One region of the Sphingobium sp. TKS genome, then DNA from elsewhere that is predicted to be linked to it. Evidence: riboswitches for the same ligand, from Rfam matches in the RefSeq annotation. Region 1 holds a riboswitch; the other holds the start of a gene.
The links. A riboswitch is a leader RNA that binds a small molecule or an ion and turns the genes downstream of it on or off. The one in region 1 is predicted to bind cobalamin.
Positions count from the first base shown of each region.

Region 1 (8,453 bases):
TGGTTCACACCAATGGTCTTCGGCCGGACCTGCTGGCGATGTCCAATGTGTGGCGGCCGGTAGAAGCCGGTGAGCCTTTGTTCGCCGCCGCCAAGGGCGCGCCGGAAGCGATCGCGCGCCTTTGCCGGCTGGATGGCGAGGCCCATCTGGCGCTGGAGCGGGCGGTCCACGCCATGGCGGCCCGTGGCATGCGTGTCCTGGGCGTGGCCTATGCGAACACGGTCGGGGATGATCTTGGCAAGGGGCATGAAGCGCATGACTTCAGCCTTCTGGGACTGGTCGGCCTGTCCGACCCGCTGCGGGCGGGAGTTCCCGAAGCGATAACCCAAAGTCATTCGGCCGGAATCCGGGTTGTGATGATCACCGGCGACTATCCCGTCACCGCGCAGGCGATTGCGGCACAAGCGGGGATTGGCTCAGGCGCGCTCATGACAGGCGATGAAGTCAAGGCGCTGTCGGACGGGGAGCTGCGCGCGCGGGTTAAGGACGTGGCCATTTTCGCGCGCACGATGCCGGAACAGAAACTGCGGATCGTCTCGGCGCTCAAGGCGGCGGGCGAAGTGGTCGCGATGACCGGAGATGGCGTCAACGACGCGCCTGCGCTCAAGGCGGCCCATATCGGCATCGCCATGGGCAGGCGCGGCACCGATGTGGCGCGGGAGGCGGCGGCCATTGTCCTGGTGGAGGATGATTTCGGCGCGATCATCGTCGCCATTCGCCTGGGCCGCCGCATCTACGACAATATCCGCAAGGCCATCGGCTTCATCTTCGCCGTCCATGTGCCGATCGCGGGTCTGGCTGTTGCGCCGCTGCTGCTGAACCTGCCGCTGGTACTTGGGCCGATCCAGATCGCCTTGCTCGAAATGATCATCGATCCCGTCTGCGCGCTCGTCTTCGAAGCCGAACGGGAAGAAAGCCGCATCATGCAGAGACCGCCCCGTGATCCGGCTGAACGCCTCTTTTCCGCGGCGCTGGTCCTGCCGAGCATCCTCTATGGCGGGATCGCTTTCGCGCTGCTTCTTGGGCTTCACATCGCCACGACATATTGGGGCTTCGCTCCCGATCGCGTGAGGGCGCTCCTTTTTTTCGCCCTGGTCGCTTCCATCATGGCGCTGGTGTTGGTGAACAGATCCTTCAGCACATCCCTGACGCGCGCCGTTTGGCGCAACAACCCTTCACTGCGCTATGTCGCGGCCGTGGTGTCGATAGCTTGCGCATTGATCCTGACCGTGGAGCCGCTGCGTCGCATACTCCATTTCGCTCCACTGGAACCGGCGGACCTGTCGTTCCTTGTTCTGGTTCCCGCTCTGGTTCTCCTTCTGTGTGAACGTGTGAAGGACCGGAAAAGGTTTCTGGTGGCTGCGTCGACAACTGCCAGGCGGAAAGAAGCGTGAATGAAATGCGTCAACCTTGCGCGAGAGCATAAAAGACGGCTCGTGGCCTATTTGGGCGCCATGCGGATGGCGCCGTCGAGGCGGATGGTTTCGCCGTTCAGCATGGGGTTGGCGATGATCGATTCGACCAGCATCGCATATTCCTCCGGCTTGCCCAGGCGGCTGGGATGCGGAACCTGCTTGCCGAGCGAATCCTGCGCCGCCTGAGGCAGTCCCGCCAGCATCGGCGTCCAGAAAATGCCCGGTGCGATGGTGACGACGCGGATCAGCGACTGCGCGAATTCGCGGGCGAGGGGAAGCGTCAGGCCGACCACGCCGCCCTTGGATGCGGCATAGGCGGCTTGGCCGATCTGCCCGTCGAAAGCCGCGACCGACGCGGTGTTGACGATGACGCCGCGTTCCTCACCGATCGCTTCGGCCCGTTGCAGCCGGGCGGCAAAGCGCGAGGCGATCAGGAATGTGCCGGTAAGGTTGATTTCCACCGCCTTGCGGAAACTGTCGATCGGATGGGGGACGAATTCGCGCCCGACCGCCTTGATGGCAGGGGCCACGCCCGCGCAATTGACGGCTATGCGGGCAGTGCCATGGGCGGCCTCCGCCGCGTCGAGGCCGGCATTGACGCTGTCCTCGTCGGTGACGTTGACGCGCTGGAACAGGCCGCCAATGTCGGCCGCGATTTTCACGCCTTCCTCTTCGTTGAGGTCGAACAGGGTGACGCGGGCGCCCCTGGCGGCGAGGGCGCGAGCGGTGGCGGCGCCCAGGCCGGATGCGCCGCCGGTGACGATGGCGGCCAGTCCTTCGATATTCATATCCGTTCCCCCTTACAGGACTTCCAGGGCGACCGCCGTGGCTTCGCCGCCGCCGATGCAGAGCGCGGCGACGCCTTTCTTCAGGCCGCGAGCCTTGAGAGCCGCGATCAGCGTGGCGATGATACGCGCGCCGCTCGCGCCGATGGGATGGCCCAGCGCGGTGGCGCCGCCATTGACGTTGATCTTGTCATGCGGAATGCCCAGGTCGCGCATCGCGATCATGGCGACGGCGGCGAAGGCTTCATTGACTTCGTAGAGATCGACATCCCCGGCTGACCAGCCCGCCTTTTCCATCGCCTTGCGGATCGCGAAGACCGGGGCGGTGGTGAACAGCGCCGGAGCGTGGGCGTGGGCGGCGGTGGCGACGATGCGGGCTTCCCGCGTCAGGCCCAGCTTCTCCGCCACATCGGCACGGGTCAGCACCAGCGCCGCCGCGCCGTCCGAAATCGAGGCGGAGGATGCGGCCGTGATCGCGCCATCCTTGGCGAAGGCAGGTTTCAGGGACGGGATTTTCTCCGGCCTCGCATTGCCCGGCTGTTCGTCCTTATCGATCTGGACTTCGCCGTTGCGGGTCTTGACCGTGACGGGCGCCACTTCCCCCGCGAAGGCGCCGCTGCTGATCGCGGCATTGGCGCGGGCGAGACTCTCGATCGCATAGGCGTCCATCTCTGCGCGGGTGAACTGATAATCGCGGGCCGTATCCTCGGCAAAGGAACCCATCGGCTTACCGCGATCATAGGCGTCCTCCAACCCGTCCATCATCATCGTGTCGATGACCCGGTCATGGCCGATGCGCGCGCCGGACCGGTGCTTGGGCAAGGCATAGGGCGCGTTGGTCATGCTTTCCATGCCGCCCGCGACGACGACGTCGACGGAGCCTGCGGAGAGCGCTTCGGCCGCCATGATCGCCGCCTGCATGCCGGACCCGCACATCTTGTTGACGGTGGTGGCCTCGACCGATTGCGGAAGGCCCGCGCCCAATGCCGCCTGGCGTGCAGGAGCCTGGCCCAGAGCGGCGGGGAGGACGCAACCCATATAGATGCGGTCGATGGCTTCGGGCGCGACCCCGGAGCGTTCGACGGCCGCCTTCACCGCGACGGCGCCCAGTTCGGTAGCGGACACGCCGGAGAGCGCGCCCTGAAAACCGCCCATCGGGGTTCGGGCATAGCCCGCGATGATGATGTCCCGGTCGTGTATATCGGTCATATCTTTCTCCTCAACGGGTGCCCGGGCCACCGACCGCCTTGGGCGGGGTCATGCCCATGAGGCCGAGTCCGGCCATGCCCCGAATCGCAATCTGGATTTCCGTCGGCATCGTGCAGCCTCTTCCCCTATCGCGGAGGCACGTGCAACGGTCAGCGCTCTTGATCCCGGGCAGCGGAACCGCGGCGGTTGGGCATGGCGAGACAGAGGCGGATGAGAGTGGTGACATAGGACGTTGGCCAACATGGCCATAATATCCGCCAGAGGCGCCGCCGTTCCATCGGGAGCGCCAAGCGGCGCGAGAGACACCCAGCGCGGGCGGCTCAGCGGTCGTTGGTGTCGGAAGGGATGTGCGCGATCAACCTGTTGACCCGCATATCGTTTTCCGCCGTGCAGGCGAACAGCCGACAGATCCAGTCCATCCAGCGCGTCAGAATAGCCATGACCCTCTCCCTTATTTTGTCGGATGATAGCAGTTTGGGGAGGTGAAGAGAAGTCTAACCATGGTAGCGCCGCCGCATATTTCCGTGCCGCGGCGTCAGGAAAGACCATGCCTTTCTACCCCCCTTGCGATGGGACGACGGGGTCTTTATCAGCATCGGCGCGACAGGTTCCCCGAAAGGGGATGAAAAGGGAAGTCGGGTGGAAGGCTCGCGCTGCCCCTGCAACTGTAAGCGGCGAGCGATCCGGCCATCACGCCATTGGGACAAGGTTCCGAGAAGGCGGCCGGGAAGCATCGACCCGTGAGCCAGGAGACCTGCCTGACGCAGTCGTTCTTCGACCGGACAGGGTGCGCCGGCCGAACGGGGTTTTCCCTCGCGAAGCGACAGCCATCGCCTTGCCGGCGTGATCGAGCAGGGGGGAGTTTTGTCGCCTGTCCGGTGTCGGCCTGTCCTCCTCTGCCTGGTTTCCTGGCCGGGCATTTGCCGTCGGGCTGGAGGAAGCGGAATGACTGATATGTGGAGCTGTCGCTGATGTTGCGGGCCGTCGGGCGCGGGGCGTCGGTGGTGGTCTGTTCGACCTGCCGTCTGTCGGCGGAGAGCAGGGAGGATGAGTATGGTCGGCGTGGCGGCGCATTGCTGACCGAGGCGCTCCAAAAAATGCAGGAGAGCGACCCCGCCTATGCGGCGGTCGCGGTGCAGGACATGCCCTGCCTCTTCGCCTGCCAGCGCCATTGCACGGTGCATATCCGGGGAACCGGCAAGATCGGCTATGTGCTGGGCGACTTCACGCCGGACGAGGAGGCCGCCCGCGCCATATTGGATTATGCGGTGCGCCATGCCGCAAGCGAGGAGGGCGTGGTGCGCTATGCCGACTGGCCGCAGGGGGTGAAGGGGCATTTCATCGTCCGTACGCCGCCCGAAGGCTTCGTCTGCTCATGATCCGTTTCGATGATCGTGCGGCCTTTGCCGCCGCGCTGGCGGATTTGCCCGTGCGGGACGAAAGCGCCGTCGCAGCGGCGGCGGCGCGGCAGGCGGTGCTGACGAAGCCCGCCGGATCGCTGGGGCGGCTGGAAGAGATCGCCCTGTTCATGGCGGGCTGGCAGGGCCGGGAGCGGCCCCGGGCCGAGCGCATCCGCGCCGCGATCTTCGCGGGCAATCATGGCGTGGCGGCGCGGGGGGTCAGCGCCTTCCCGGCAGAGGTCACGGCCCAGATGGTCGCGAATTTCCGCCATGGCGGCGCGGCGATCAATGCTTTGGCGCAAGCCTGCGGCGCGGAGCTGACCGTGGTGGCGCTCGATCTGGAACGGCCGACTGGAGACATTTGCGTCGAAGCGGCGATGAGCGAGGCGGACTGCCTTGCCGCGATCAATGCCGGGGCGGCGGCGGTCGAACCAGGCCTCGACCTGCTGCTGCTGGGCGAGATGGGCATTGCCAACAGCACGCCAGCGGCGGCGCTTTGCGCGCAGGCCTTTGGCGGCGCGGCGGCGCATTGGGTCGGGCGCGGCACGGGCGTGGACGGCGATGGACTGGCGCGCAAGGCCGAAGCGGTGGCGCAGGCGCTGGCCCTGCACGGGGCGCATTGCGCCGACGCGTTCGAAACGCTGCGGCGGCTGGGCGGGCGCGAGATCGCGGCGCTGGCCGGTGCGGTGCTGGCGGCGCGGATGCTGCGCGTGCCGGTGATGCTGGACGGCTTCATCGGCTGCGCGGCGGTCACTCCGCTGGCGAAGGACAGTCCGGTGATCGTCGGCCATTGCCTGGCGGCGCATATGTCGGCCGAGGCGGGGCATGAGCGCCTGCTGGCGGCGCTGGCGCTGGACCCGCTGCTGCGGCTGAACATGCGGCTGGGCGAGGGCAGCGGCGCTGCGGTGGCGACGCAGATCGTACGGTCGGCTCTGGCTGCCCATGCCGGCATGGCGACCTTTGCGGAAGCGGCGGTGGCGGGCGCCTTGTGAGCACTTTCCCGCTCCACCTGATGCGCCATGGCGCGCCGCAGCTCGCCGGGCGGTTGCTGGGGCATCTGGACGCGCCGCCGGAAGCGGAGGGCATCGCGCTTTGCGTCGAGCGCGCGCGAGGATTGGACTTTGCGCGGGTGGTGACGTCCGACCTTGCCCGGGCGCGGGCGCCGGGCGCGATCATAGCGGCGGAGCGGGGCGTCGGCCATGGCGTCGACAGCCGTTGGCGGGAACTGCATTTCGGACGTTGGGAGGGGGCCGACCCGGCGACTCTTCCTTCTGCCGATCTGGCCCGCTTCTGGGACGATCCGGACGGCTTTCCACCGCCGGAGGGCGAAAGCTGGACCGATCTTTGCGGCCGGATACGGGACGGGCTGGGCGACCTTGGCGAGCCGGTGCTGGTGATTTGTCATGCCGGAGCGATGCGGGCGGCGCTGGCTGTCCTGTGCGGCTTCGACGTGTGGCAGGGTTGGGCGGTCGACCTGCCCTATGGCGCGGTGCTGAGTCTGCAGGTCTGGCCCGGCGAGCAGCCGTCGGCGCAGATTACAGGGCTGATGCCATGAAGCGGCTGGTGCTGGCCCTGCAATTGATGACGCGCTTGCCCTTGCCCGCGCTGGACGTCGATGAAGCGGATTTCGCTGCCGCGATCCGTTGGTTTCCCGCCACGGGGATCGCCGTGGGCCTGATCGTCGCGGGTGCCACCGGTCTTGGCCTCCGGATCGATCCATGGGCGGGCGCCTTGTGCGGCCTGCTGGCCTGGGTCACTGTTACTGGCGCGCTGCATCTCGACGGATTGGGCGATATCGCGGATGCGGCGGGCGCCGCGCATGGCGACCGGTCGCGCCTGTCCGCCGTTCTGGCCGATCCGCATATCGGCAGTTTCGGCGTGGTCGCCATCGGCCTGCAATTGCTGGCCAAGCTGGTGCTGCTGCGGCTGTGGGTGGAAATTTTCCCGCTGTGGATGCTGGTTCCCGTGGCGATGGCGGCGAGAATCGGCCCGCTGGTCTGGACGCGATGGCTGCCGCCACTGCACGAAGGGCTGGCGAGCCGATTTCGAGCAGGCTGGCGGGCGGCACCCCTTATCCTCTGGATGGCGCTGGGGCTGCTGCTGGGTTTCTGGGTGCCTGCCTTATGGGCGGCAGTCATATTGATTCCGCTCTGGGGGCTGTGGCTGCGGTCGCGGATCGGCGGCATTTCCGGGGACGGACATGGCGCTGGCATCGAACTGCTGGAAAGCGGCATGCTGGCCGTTATGGTGCTGGCGCGATGAGCGGCTTCACCTGGCATGGCGGACGACTGGCCGAGGCGCGGGCGGTCTATGGCGGTGCGGACTGGATCGACCTGTCGACGGGGATCAGCCCTCTGACATGGCCGGGGGCCGATCGCATCTCCGTGGATTGGCGATGCTTGCCCGACCCGCATGATCTGACGGTGCTGGAAGCGGCGGCGGCGGCGCATTTCGGCGTCGATCCCGATCATCTCTGCACTGTGCCGGGCAGCGAAGCGGGTTTGCGGCTGGTGGGCCGGATGCTGGACATGCCCGGCCGTTGGCGGATGCCGAGCTATCGCACCCATGGCGAGATTTTCGCGCAGGGCCGCCCGATGGCCGCCGGGGAAGATGCGTCTCGGGAAGCGGTTGCGCTGCTGTTCGCCAATCCCAACAATCCCGATGGCCGCATCCTGCCGCCTGCCCGTCTGCTGGAATGGCTGTCGGGATTGGAGCGGGCCGGGGGATGGCTAATCATCGACGAAGCCTATGCCGATGCCATGCCGTCATGCAGCCTGGCGGATGCGGTCGGGGACGAGCGGCGGCTGATCCTGCTGCGATCCTTCGGCAAGTTCTTCGGGCTGGCGGGCGTGCGGCTGGGCTTTCTCATCGGGCCGCGGGCGATCGTCGCGGAGGCGCGGCGGATGCTGGGGGAATGGCCGGTCTCTGCTGCGGCGATCGCGTTCGGGCGTGCGGCCTATGATGACCGGGCATGGATCGAAGAGGCGATTGCGGCTTTGGCGGAACGCGCGGCGCAACTGGATGAAGTGCTGGCGCGGCACGGACTGGCGGCGCGGGGGGAATGTCCGCTGTTCCGGCTGGTGGAGGTGGAGGATGGACCGGCCCTGTTCGACCGGCTGGCGCGGCGGGCGATCCTGACACGACCTTTTGAGGAAAATCGGCGCTGGCTGCGGCTTGGTCTGCCGGGCGATGCGGCTGCGCTGGCGCGGCTCGACCGGGCCTTGGCGGATGGCTGAGCCGGTGGCGCTGGCTGCGCTGATGCTGGACGTGGCTCTGGGCTGGCCGGTCTGGCTATATGCGCGGATCGGGCATCCGGTGGGTGGTTTTGCGCGGATCATCGGCGCGGTGGAACGGCGGTGGAACCAGGAAGCCTGGAGCGATCCGACCCGGCGATGGGCCGGAATTGCCCTGCTGTTGCTATTGCTGGGCGTTGCGGGAGGTTCCGGTCTCGCGTTGGAATGGGCGATCCGCAGGTGGGCCGGGGATATGGCGTGGATCTGGCTCGCGCTGGCGGCCTGGCCGGCGCTGGCGCAGCGCAGCCTCTATGCGCATGTGGCGCCTGTGGCGCGCGCGCTGGCGAGGGGAGAGCTGGATGCCGCGCGGCAGGCGGTGGGCCGGATCGTGGGACGCGATACGGATTCGCT
Region 1 covers NZ_CP005084.1:343,572-352,024, reverse strand. Annotated here, with positions in the region: gene K426_RS22480 (cation-translocating P-type ATPase) at 1-1,394, shown strand, start outside; gene K426_RS22475 (SDR family NAD(P)-dependent oxidoreductase) at 1,442-2,203, opposite strand; gene K426_RS22470 (acetyl-CoA C-acyltransferase) at 2,216-3,409, opposite strand; cobalamin riboswitch at 3,998-4,185, shown strand; gene K426_RS22465 (DUF1636 domain-containing protein) at 4,381-4,788, shown strand; gene cobT (nicotinate-nucleotide--dimethylbenzimidazole phosphoribosyltransferase) at 4,785-5,801, shown strand; gene K426_RS22455 (histidine phosphatase family protein) at 5,798-6,364, shown strand; gene K426_RS22450 (adenosylcobinamide-GDP ribazoletransferase) at 6,361-7,071, shown strand; gene K426_RS22445 (aminotransferase class I/II-fold pyridoxal phosphate-dependent enzyme) at 7,068-8,045, shown strand; gene cbiB (adenosylcobinamide-phosphate synthase CbiB) at 8,038-8,453, shown strand, end outside.

Region 2 (8,453 bases), on a different replicon from region 1:
CCGCCAACTGCTGGCCTTTGAGGATCGCCGCACCTTCCCCGATCAACGCTTCCGCCAGCCCGTCCGGATAGGCGGGAACATCGCACCCCGTCGTCAGCACCGCGTCATAGCCCTCCGCCAGCGCGTGATGCAGCGCTGCATTCAGTCCGCCCAAAGGCCCCATATCCGCCGCCGGTCGATCCGGCAGCCCGGTCATTCCGTCCACCTGTCGTCCGCAAATCACGACCGCCTCGACATGGCGCCCTAGCGCCGCCGCCGCATGGTCCAGCAGGGTCCGCCCATCCAGCATCGCCAGCGCCTTGTCGCTCCCGAACCGGCTGGATCGCCCCCCGGCCAGAACCGCTCCCAGCAACCGCATCATGCCTCTCCCGAGATGATCCGGGCATAGGCGTCCGGGTCGACATTGCTCCCCGAAATCACCACCACGCTGGCGTCCTCCGCCGCCGGAGCCAGCCCCGCCAGCATCGCCGCCAGAGCGACCGCGCCGCCCGGTTCGACCACCAGCTTCAATGCTGAAAAGGCCAAGCGCATCGCTTCCCGCACCTGATCGTCGTTCACCACCAGGCCACCGGACAGCAACGCCCGATTGATCGGAAAGGTCAAAGCCCCCGGGGTGGGTGACAGCAAGGCATCGCAGATCGACCGTGCATCGGGCGAGACGCTTTCCCGCACGCCGCTGGCGAGCGCCCGCGCCGTATCGTCGAACCCTTCCGGCTCGACCGCATAGATCGCCACGCCGGGCTGCCGCGCTTTCACCACCGTCGCGATCCCCGACACCATGCCGCCGCCGCCGCAATTGACGAGGATCTGCCCGATCTTCGCGCCCCATTCGGCCGCCTGCTCCATTATCTCCAGCCCGATCGTCCCTTGCCCCGCCATGATGAAGGGATCGTCGAAGGACGGCACCAACACCGCGCCGCGCTCGGTCGCCAGCGTCGTCGCGATCTCCTCCCGGTTTTCGGTGAAACGGTCATAGGCGACGATTTCCGCGCCCAGCGCCCGCGTATTGGCCGTCTTGATGGCGGGCGCGTCGGCTGGCATCACGATCGTCGCCGCGATCCCCAGCAGCCGCGCGGCAAAGGCCACCCCCTGCGCATGATTGCCCGACGACCAGGCGACGACCCCCGCCTTGCGCTCCGCCGCGCTCAATCGCGCCAGCCGGTTATAGGCGCCACGGAATTTGAACGAACCGCTGTGCTGCGCGCCCTCGAACTTCACCAGCACCCGCCGTCCGCAGCGCTCGTTCAGCACCGCATTCTCCAGCAGCGGCGTGCGGATCGCCGCCGGCGCGATGATCCGCGCGGCGTCCTCGACATCGGCGGCGCTAATGGCGAACGGCATGCAATCTCCCTCCGTGGCCGCCTCTTGGCATGGCCAATGCTTTCCCTTATGGCGCGGGGCGCGGGCGGGGCAAACCCCGTACGCAAAGAAGATCGCGCCGGTGCCCGAAAGGGCTGAAAACGGGAATGTGGTGCGGACGGGAAACCGTCCTATTCCGCGGCTGTCCCTGCAACTGTAAGCGGTGAGCGCGATGCATTTCGGTCGAACGACCGGCCACTGGGCGACAAGTCCGGGAAGGCGTGCATCGCTGCATTGACCCGCGAGCCAGGAGACCTGCCGGCGCATGGTCGCTCTTGCCCTGGCCCAGGGGTTGGCCATGGCACGGTGTTTTCCGTCTGAGCGACGAAGCGGCGCAGGGCCGCATCGGTGCGGGGGGAGGGCATTGGCGTCGACTTCCCCCAGTTCCGACCGCGCGAGCGGATGCCCTGAGCCATGAAGTCGCAGCGGCGCTCAGGGAAACAGATATAATGTTGAAAGCCACCATCTCTCTTGCGGCTCTGCTCGCCGCCACGCCCGCGCTCGCGGAGGATGAGATCATCGTCACCGCGCTGGGCATCGAGCAGCCCCGCGACGAAGTCGGCCAGGCCGTCACCGTCATCGACGCCGAAACCATCCAAACGCGCCAGAGCGTGAGCGTCGCAGACCTGCTCGCCACCACGCCCGGCGTCCGCTTCAACCGGGCCGATGCGGTCGGCGGCGTCACCGGCATTTCGCTGCGCGGCGCGGAAACGACCCAGACGCTGGTGCTGATCGACGGGGTGAAGGTCAACGATCCCAGCAGCATTGGCGATGCCTATGATTTCGGCAATCTGCTGGTCGGCAACATCCGCCGGATCGAGGTGCTGCGCGGTTCCAACTCGGTGGTCTATGGCAGCCAGGCGATCGGCGGCGTCGTCAACATCATGACCGGCACGCCCGCCGAAGGATTCGCGGCCAACGCGTCGGTCGATTATGGCTATAGCGATACACTGAATGCCAAGGCGGATGTTTCGGGCACCAGCGGCATCGCATCGGGCGGCCTTGGCGTCGCCTATTTCCGCACGGACGGCATCTCCGCCGAGGCTGGCGACGCGGAAAAGGACGGTTATGAGAATATCGCCGCCAACGCCAAGTTGAAGCTCGACTTCAGCGATGCCTTGAGCCTCGACCTGCGCGGCTATTATATCCATGCCGATCTCGACACGGATCTCTTTTCTTTCCCCCCGATAGACCGGACCGCCACCAGCACGCTTGATCAATATGTCGGCTATGCTGGCCTGAACCTCAGGCTGTTCGATGGCAAGCTGACCAATCGCGCGGCGGTGACATGGTCCCGCAACGATCGCGACTACACCTCCATTTTCGGCCCTTATGGCTATTCGGGCACGAATCTGCGTTTCGAATATGAAGGCGTTTATCAGCCGGTCGAACAGGTGACGCTGGTGTTCGGCTATGAGCATGAGCGGCCGGACTATGATTTCGCCGGCTTCGGTTCGCATGACCGCGCGAAGATCGACATCGACAGCGTCTATGCCGTCGCCGTTGTGAAGCCGGTGGAGGGTCTGACGCTGACGGGTGGCGTGCGCCGCGACGACCATAGCCAGTTCGGCGGTGCGACGACCTTTGGCGCCAACGCGAACTACACGCCCAATGGCGGCCGCACCAACATCCGCGCCAGCTATGGCGAGGGTTTCAAGGCGCCCTCGCTCTATCAGCTTTACGATCCCTTTGTCGGCAATAGCGGGCTGCGCCCGGAACGGTCCAAGAGCTATGATATCGGCTTCGACCAGAAGCTGGCCGGGGATCGTGCTATCTTCTCCGTCACCGCCTTCCGCCGCGATACGCGTGACCAGATCGACTTTGACGGCGCCTTTGGAGCATTTGGCGGCTATAACAATCTCGATCGCACCCGCGCCAAGGGAGTGGAAGCGTCCTTCGCGCTGAAGCCGGTCGACGCGCTGACCGTCACGGCATCCTACAGCTATGTCGATGCGCGCAACCGCTCGCCGGGCAGCCCGGACGAAGGCCTGCGTCTGCTGCGCCGGGCGCCCAATGCGGCCAGTGTGTCGGCGGACTATGTCTGGCCTTTCGGCCTGTCGACCGGCGCAACGATCACGATGGTGGATGACAGCGTCGATATCGATTCCAGCACGCATAAGCGTGTCCAGCTCGACGGCTTTGCGCTGGTTGGCGTTCGCGCGTCCTTCCCGATCAATGAGCATCTGGAAGTCTATGGCCGCATCGACAATCTGTTCGATGAAGGATACGCCACGGCTTATGGCTATGGCACCTATGGCCGGTCGGCCTTTGGCGGCGTGCGTGTCCGCTTCTGATGGAACAGGCGAGGGGCGGGCGTGACGCTTGCCCCTTCAGCGTCAGGGCGCAGCGTTGACCTGCGTCACGATATAGCGCGCGGCCTCGACATAAGCGGGGCCGCCGCACACCGTCCATGCCTGCGGCACGCGGATGCGCGGGATGGCGCGCAGGATCGGATGGTGCAGCATTTCCGTCCCCTGGTCGACGATTGTCTCGCTGCCGCTTTCGACGATCAGCCAGTCCGGGCGGGCGGCGAGCATCTCTTCCAATGGAAGCTGCGACAAAGCGGGCTTCCCCAGCTTCCCCGCCAGATTGACGAGGCCTGCGCGCTTCATGAGGTCATCGACCAACGTGCCTGTCCCGGTCATATAGCCGCGCCGCTGATAATAGGCGGCAACCCCGCCGCGCCTGGATCGAGGCAGGGCGATGAGGTCGCGGTTCATGCGCGCAATCAGCGCTTCGCCCCGTTCGGGATGGCCGACCGCCGCCGCCACCTGCCGGATCTGCGCCAGGATCATGGGATAGCTGTCCGCGCTCGCCAGTCCCAAAGTCCGCCATTGGCCGGGAGGCGCTCCGACGACGCCGTTTCCGGAAGGAAAGCCGACCAGCAGATCGGGCCGGAGCGCCATCACTTCCTCGGCGGGCCGCTTGAGCGTCTTGAAGCGGCGCGCCTTGTCGACCGCCGCAGAGAGTTCCGGATCATGGCCATAGGGGCTGAGCGCCGCGATCTGCCCCGGATCGGCCAGCGCCAGCACATATTGGTCGGCGCAGGTATTGAGCGACACGATCCGTTTCGGCGGAGCGGGCGCGGCGCCGGTCAGCATGAGCGCGCAGAGCGCCGTCGCGATTATTCTGCCGCGCATCCATTTGCCTCTAAGTCTTGCCTCGAAAAGCAGCCGTGCTCCTGCCTTTGCAGGAGTAGGGAGCGCTGTAGCAAGCAACGCGAGGCGCGCAAGCCATGAGCGTGCGCCGCCATCCCCTGCTGATCCCCGCGCTGATCGCGCTGGCCCTGCTTGCCGCCCTCGGCTCTGTCACGCTTGGCGCCGTGCCGCTCTCTCCGGCGCGCATCTTCGCGGTCCTGATGGGCGGTGGCGATGATGTCGCCCGCGCCATCCTCATCGACCTGCGCCTGCCGCGCATGCTGCTTGGCCTGATCGTCGGCGCGATGCTCGGCCTGTCGGGCGCGGCGCTTCAGGGCTATTTGCGCAACCCCTTGGCTGAACCCTCCGTACTGGGCGCGTCCAATGCCGCGGCCCTCGGTGCTGTGGGCGCGCTCTATTTCGGCCTGGCGCAGATGCACCCGCTGGCGCTTCCGGCCTTGGCCATCGCGACCAGCCTCATCGGCATCGGCGCGCTGTTCCTGCTTGCCGGACCGGCGGAAAGCCCGCTCACCCTGATCCTCGCCGGGATAGCCATCGCCACGCTGGCGGGGGCGGGGATCAGCCTGTCGCTGAACCTCTCGCCCAATCCCTTCGCGGCGATGGAGATCATGAGCTGGTTGATGGGGAGTCTGGAAAACCGTGCCTACGGTCATGTCTGGATCGCGCTGCCCTGCGTGGCGGTCGGGGCGGCGCTGCTGATCGCGGATGGCCGGACGCTCGACGCGCTGACCCTGGGCGAGGATGGCGCGCAGGCGCTTGGAATCGATCTCCGCCGGGCGCGCCTGCGGCTGATGCTGGGCGTCGCCATAGGTGTGGGCGGCGCGGTGGCGGTGTCGGGCGCGATCGGTTTCGTCGGCCTGATCGTGCCGCATCTGGTGCGGCCGTTGACCGACCGTTCGCCCTCCGCGATCCTGCTGCCTTCCATGCTGGGCGGCGCGGTGCTGCTGACGCTGGCGGATATCGGCGTGCGGCTGATCCCGACCAGCAGCGAACTCAAGCTGGGCGTGCTGACGGCCTTGCTCGGCGTGCCCGTTTTCCTGATCCACCTGATGCGGGAGCGGCGGCTATGGTGACGATCCGCACGCAGGGGCTTTCCGTCCGCCTTGGCCGTCATCCGGCAGTGAACGGCATCGACCTTCATCTGGAGCCGGGACAGCTTGTCGGCATCATCGGTCCCAATGGCGCGGGCAAATCGACCCTGATCCGCGCGATGCTGGGCCTGGTGAAGCGGGAAAGTGGCATCGTCCTGATCGACGGCGCCGACAGTGCGCGCCTGACCCGGCGGGAAATCGCCCGACGCATCGCCTATCTGCCCCAGGGCCAGACCCTGCATTGGCCGCTGGCGGTCGAGCGGCTGGTGGCGCTGGGCCGGATGCCGCATCTGGGGCCGCTCTCGCGCCTCTCGACAGAGGATGAGGCGCAGATCGACGCAGCGCTTGCCCGCGCCGATGTGCTGCATCTCAAAGGGAGGGTGGCGACCGAACTGTCAGGCGGCGAGCGTGCCCGCGTGTTGCTCGCCCGCGCGCTGGCGGTGGGCGCGCCTGCGTTGATTGCGGATGAGCCGCTGGCGGCGCTCGATCCGGGGCATCAGATCGATGTCATGGATTTGCTCAAGGCTGAAGCGCGGGCGGGTTCGCTGGTCGTTACCGTGCTGCATGATCTCGGCATGGCGGCGCGCTATTGCGATCGGCTGGTGTTGATGGATCGCGGTTCGCTGGTGGCCGATGGCGCGCCGCTGGCTGTGCTGACCGAGGCGAGCCTCGCCAGCGTCTATGGCATTTCCGCCTGTATCGAGGCGGATGGAGACTGGCCGCTGATCCTGCCGACGGGGCGTATCAAAAGCTGAACTTGCCGTCGTTCCCGCGCAGGCGGAAACGACGAGAGGGTGTACGCCCGTTACTCCGCGAAAGCCCGAGGCGCGGGCGCGACCACCGTGAAGGTGCCCGCACCGATCTCGGAAACCTCCAGCGCCCGCTCGGCTATCCCGTCGCGTCCGAACCGGAACGCCCCGTCGATTCCGGCAAAGCCCCCCGCATCGCGCAGCCGCGCCGCCGGGAAGGTGGTGCCCGGCTTCCAGTCGCGCGCGATCCGCACCGTCAGTAGCACCGAGTCGTAACCCAAAGCCGACAGCCGAAACGGCGCATTGCCATAGCGCGCCCGATATTTGGTCGCGAGTTGGCCGTAGAGGCCATCCGACACGCTGGCGAACCAGGCGCCGCGCAGCGCCGGGCCGGATGCCAGACCGCTGTCGGTGTTCCAGAGTTCCGTGCCCAGCAGCCGCGCCGTCGCGCCGCCATTTTTCCGCACGATCGGCGCCACCTGCATCGCCACCTTGCCGCTGTCCGCGATCAGCAGCGCGTCATAGCTGGAAGAGGCCTGCAATTTCTTGACCGCCGCGGTGATCGAGCCCGGCGTCCGGTCGAAGCTCTGCATCGACACCACGGTCCCGCCCACACCCTCGACCGCGCGCAGCAGGGCCGTGCCCGACCGCTCGCCATAGGTCCCCTTGGGCACCAGAGCGGCGAAATGCGACATGCCCTTGCCCTTGGCGAACTGGACAACGCGCTCGATCGACTGGTTGGGGTTATAGCCCATGATGTAGACGCCATTCCCGGCGACGCTGGTGTCGTTGGAGAAGCTGATCACCGGCACATTGGCCCGCGCCGCGATCGGCCCCACAATCCGCGCATCCTCCGCCAGCAACGGTCCCAGGATCAGCTTGTTGCCGTCCGCCAGCGCCTTGTTGACCGCCGCCGCCGCGCCGATGCCGGTGTCATAGGTGGTGATGCGCACCTTGTCGGCCTTGGTATCCAGCAGGGCGAGGGTGGTCGCATTGGCGATGGACTGGCCGACCCCCGCATTGGGTCCGCTCATCGGCACCAGCAGCGCGACGCGATGGCGCAGCGTATCGGTGGGCAGGCCTTCGGTGACTTCCGGGCCGGTCTGCGTGGGTCCGGGCTGAGCCGGACCTGGCCCCTTGGGCACGATCGACTGACAGGCGGCGACCAGCAGCGCAGTGGCCGCGAACAAAATCCGCCCGGCGCGTTGCATCCCCACCCCTTTTATCAAAGCGAACAAGTCCGCTTGCCGGGGGGCATCCGTCTCTGTCATCTGGCGTCCTTATGGAAACTGATAAGAATCTTGGTTCTTTGGGGCTTGAGGCTGGGCTTTACATTGTTGCAGGGCCGATCGGCAACCTTGGAGACCTTACCCCCCGCGCGGCGGAAGTCCTGCGGCTGGCCGATGTAGTCGCCGTGGAAGATACACGGGTCAGCGCACGGCTGCTGCGCCATGCCGGGTCTGACCGGCCGATGGTGCCCTATCACGACCATAGCGCCGAAGGGGTGCGCGCCCGCCTGATCGAGCGGATGGCGAGCGAATCGGTCGCGCTGCTGTCCGATGCGGGAACCCCGCTGATCTCCGATCCGGGCTATAAGCTGGTGCGCGACGCCCGCGCCGCCGGGCGCAGGATCACGACGCTGCCCGGCCCGAGCGCCGCCATTGCCGCGCTGACCTTGTCGGGTTTGCCGACCGATCGTTTCCTGTTCATGGGCTTCCTGCCATCGAAGCAGAAGGCCCGAGGGGATGCTCTGGGCGAGGTCGCGGCCCTGCGCGCCACGCTGGTCTTCTACGAAAGCGGCCCGCGCCTGTCCGAAAGCCTTGCCGCCATGGCCGAGCATCTGGGCGACCGTGAGGCCGCCGTCTCCCGCGAGATCAGCAAGACGTTCGAGGAAACCGCCACTGGCACGCTCACCGAACTTTCCGCCCGCTATGCCGACGCGCCGCCCAAGGGCGAGATCGTCGTCATTGTCGGCCCGCCTGGCGAAGCCGCTCCCGCCAGCGCAGAGGATGCCGACGCGGCATTGCTCGAAGCCATGGAACGCCTTCCTGTCTCCAAGGCGGCGGGAGAAGTCGCCAAGAAACTCGGTCTCGACC
Region 2 covers NZ_CP005083.1:1,231,340-1,239,792, forward strand. Annotated here, with positions in the region: gene mobA (molybdenum cofactor guanylyltransferase) at 1-358, opposite strand, end outside; gene K426_RS06180 (threonine ammonia-lyase) at 358-1,341, opposite strand; cobalamin riboswitch at 1,423-1,636, shown strand; gene K426_RS06185 (TonB-dependent receptor plug domain-containing protein) at 1,809-3,653, shown strand; gene K426_RS06190 (ABC transporter substrate-binding protein) at 3,696-4,499, opposite strand; gene K426_RS06195 (FecCD family ABC transporter permease) at 4,595-5,590, shown strand; gene K426_RS06200 (ABC transporter ATP-binding protein) at 5,584-6,363, shown strand; gene K426_RS06205 (penicillin-binding protein activator) at 6,414-7,568, opposite strand; gene rsmI (16S rRNA (cytidine(1402)-2'-O)-methyltransferase) at 7,640-8,453, shown strand, end outside.
Region 2: it holds a riboswitch for cobalamin, as region 1 does, so the genes downstream of both, K426_RS06185 (TonB-dependent receptor plug domain-containing protein) here and K426_RS22465 (DUF1636 domain-containing protein) in region 1, are expected to answer to the same signal.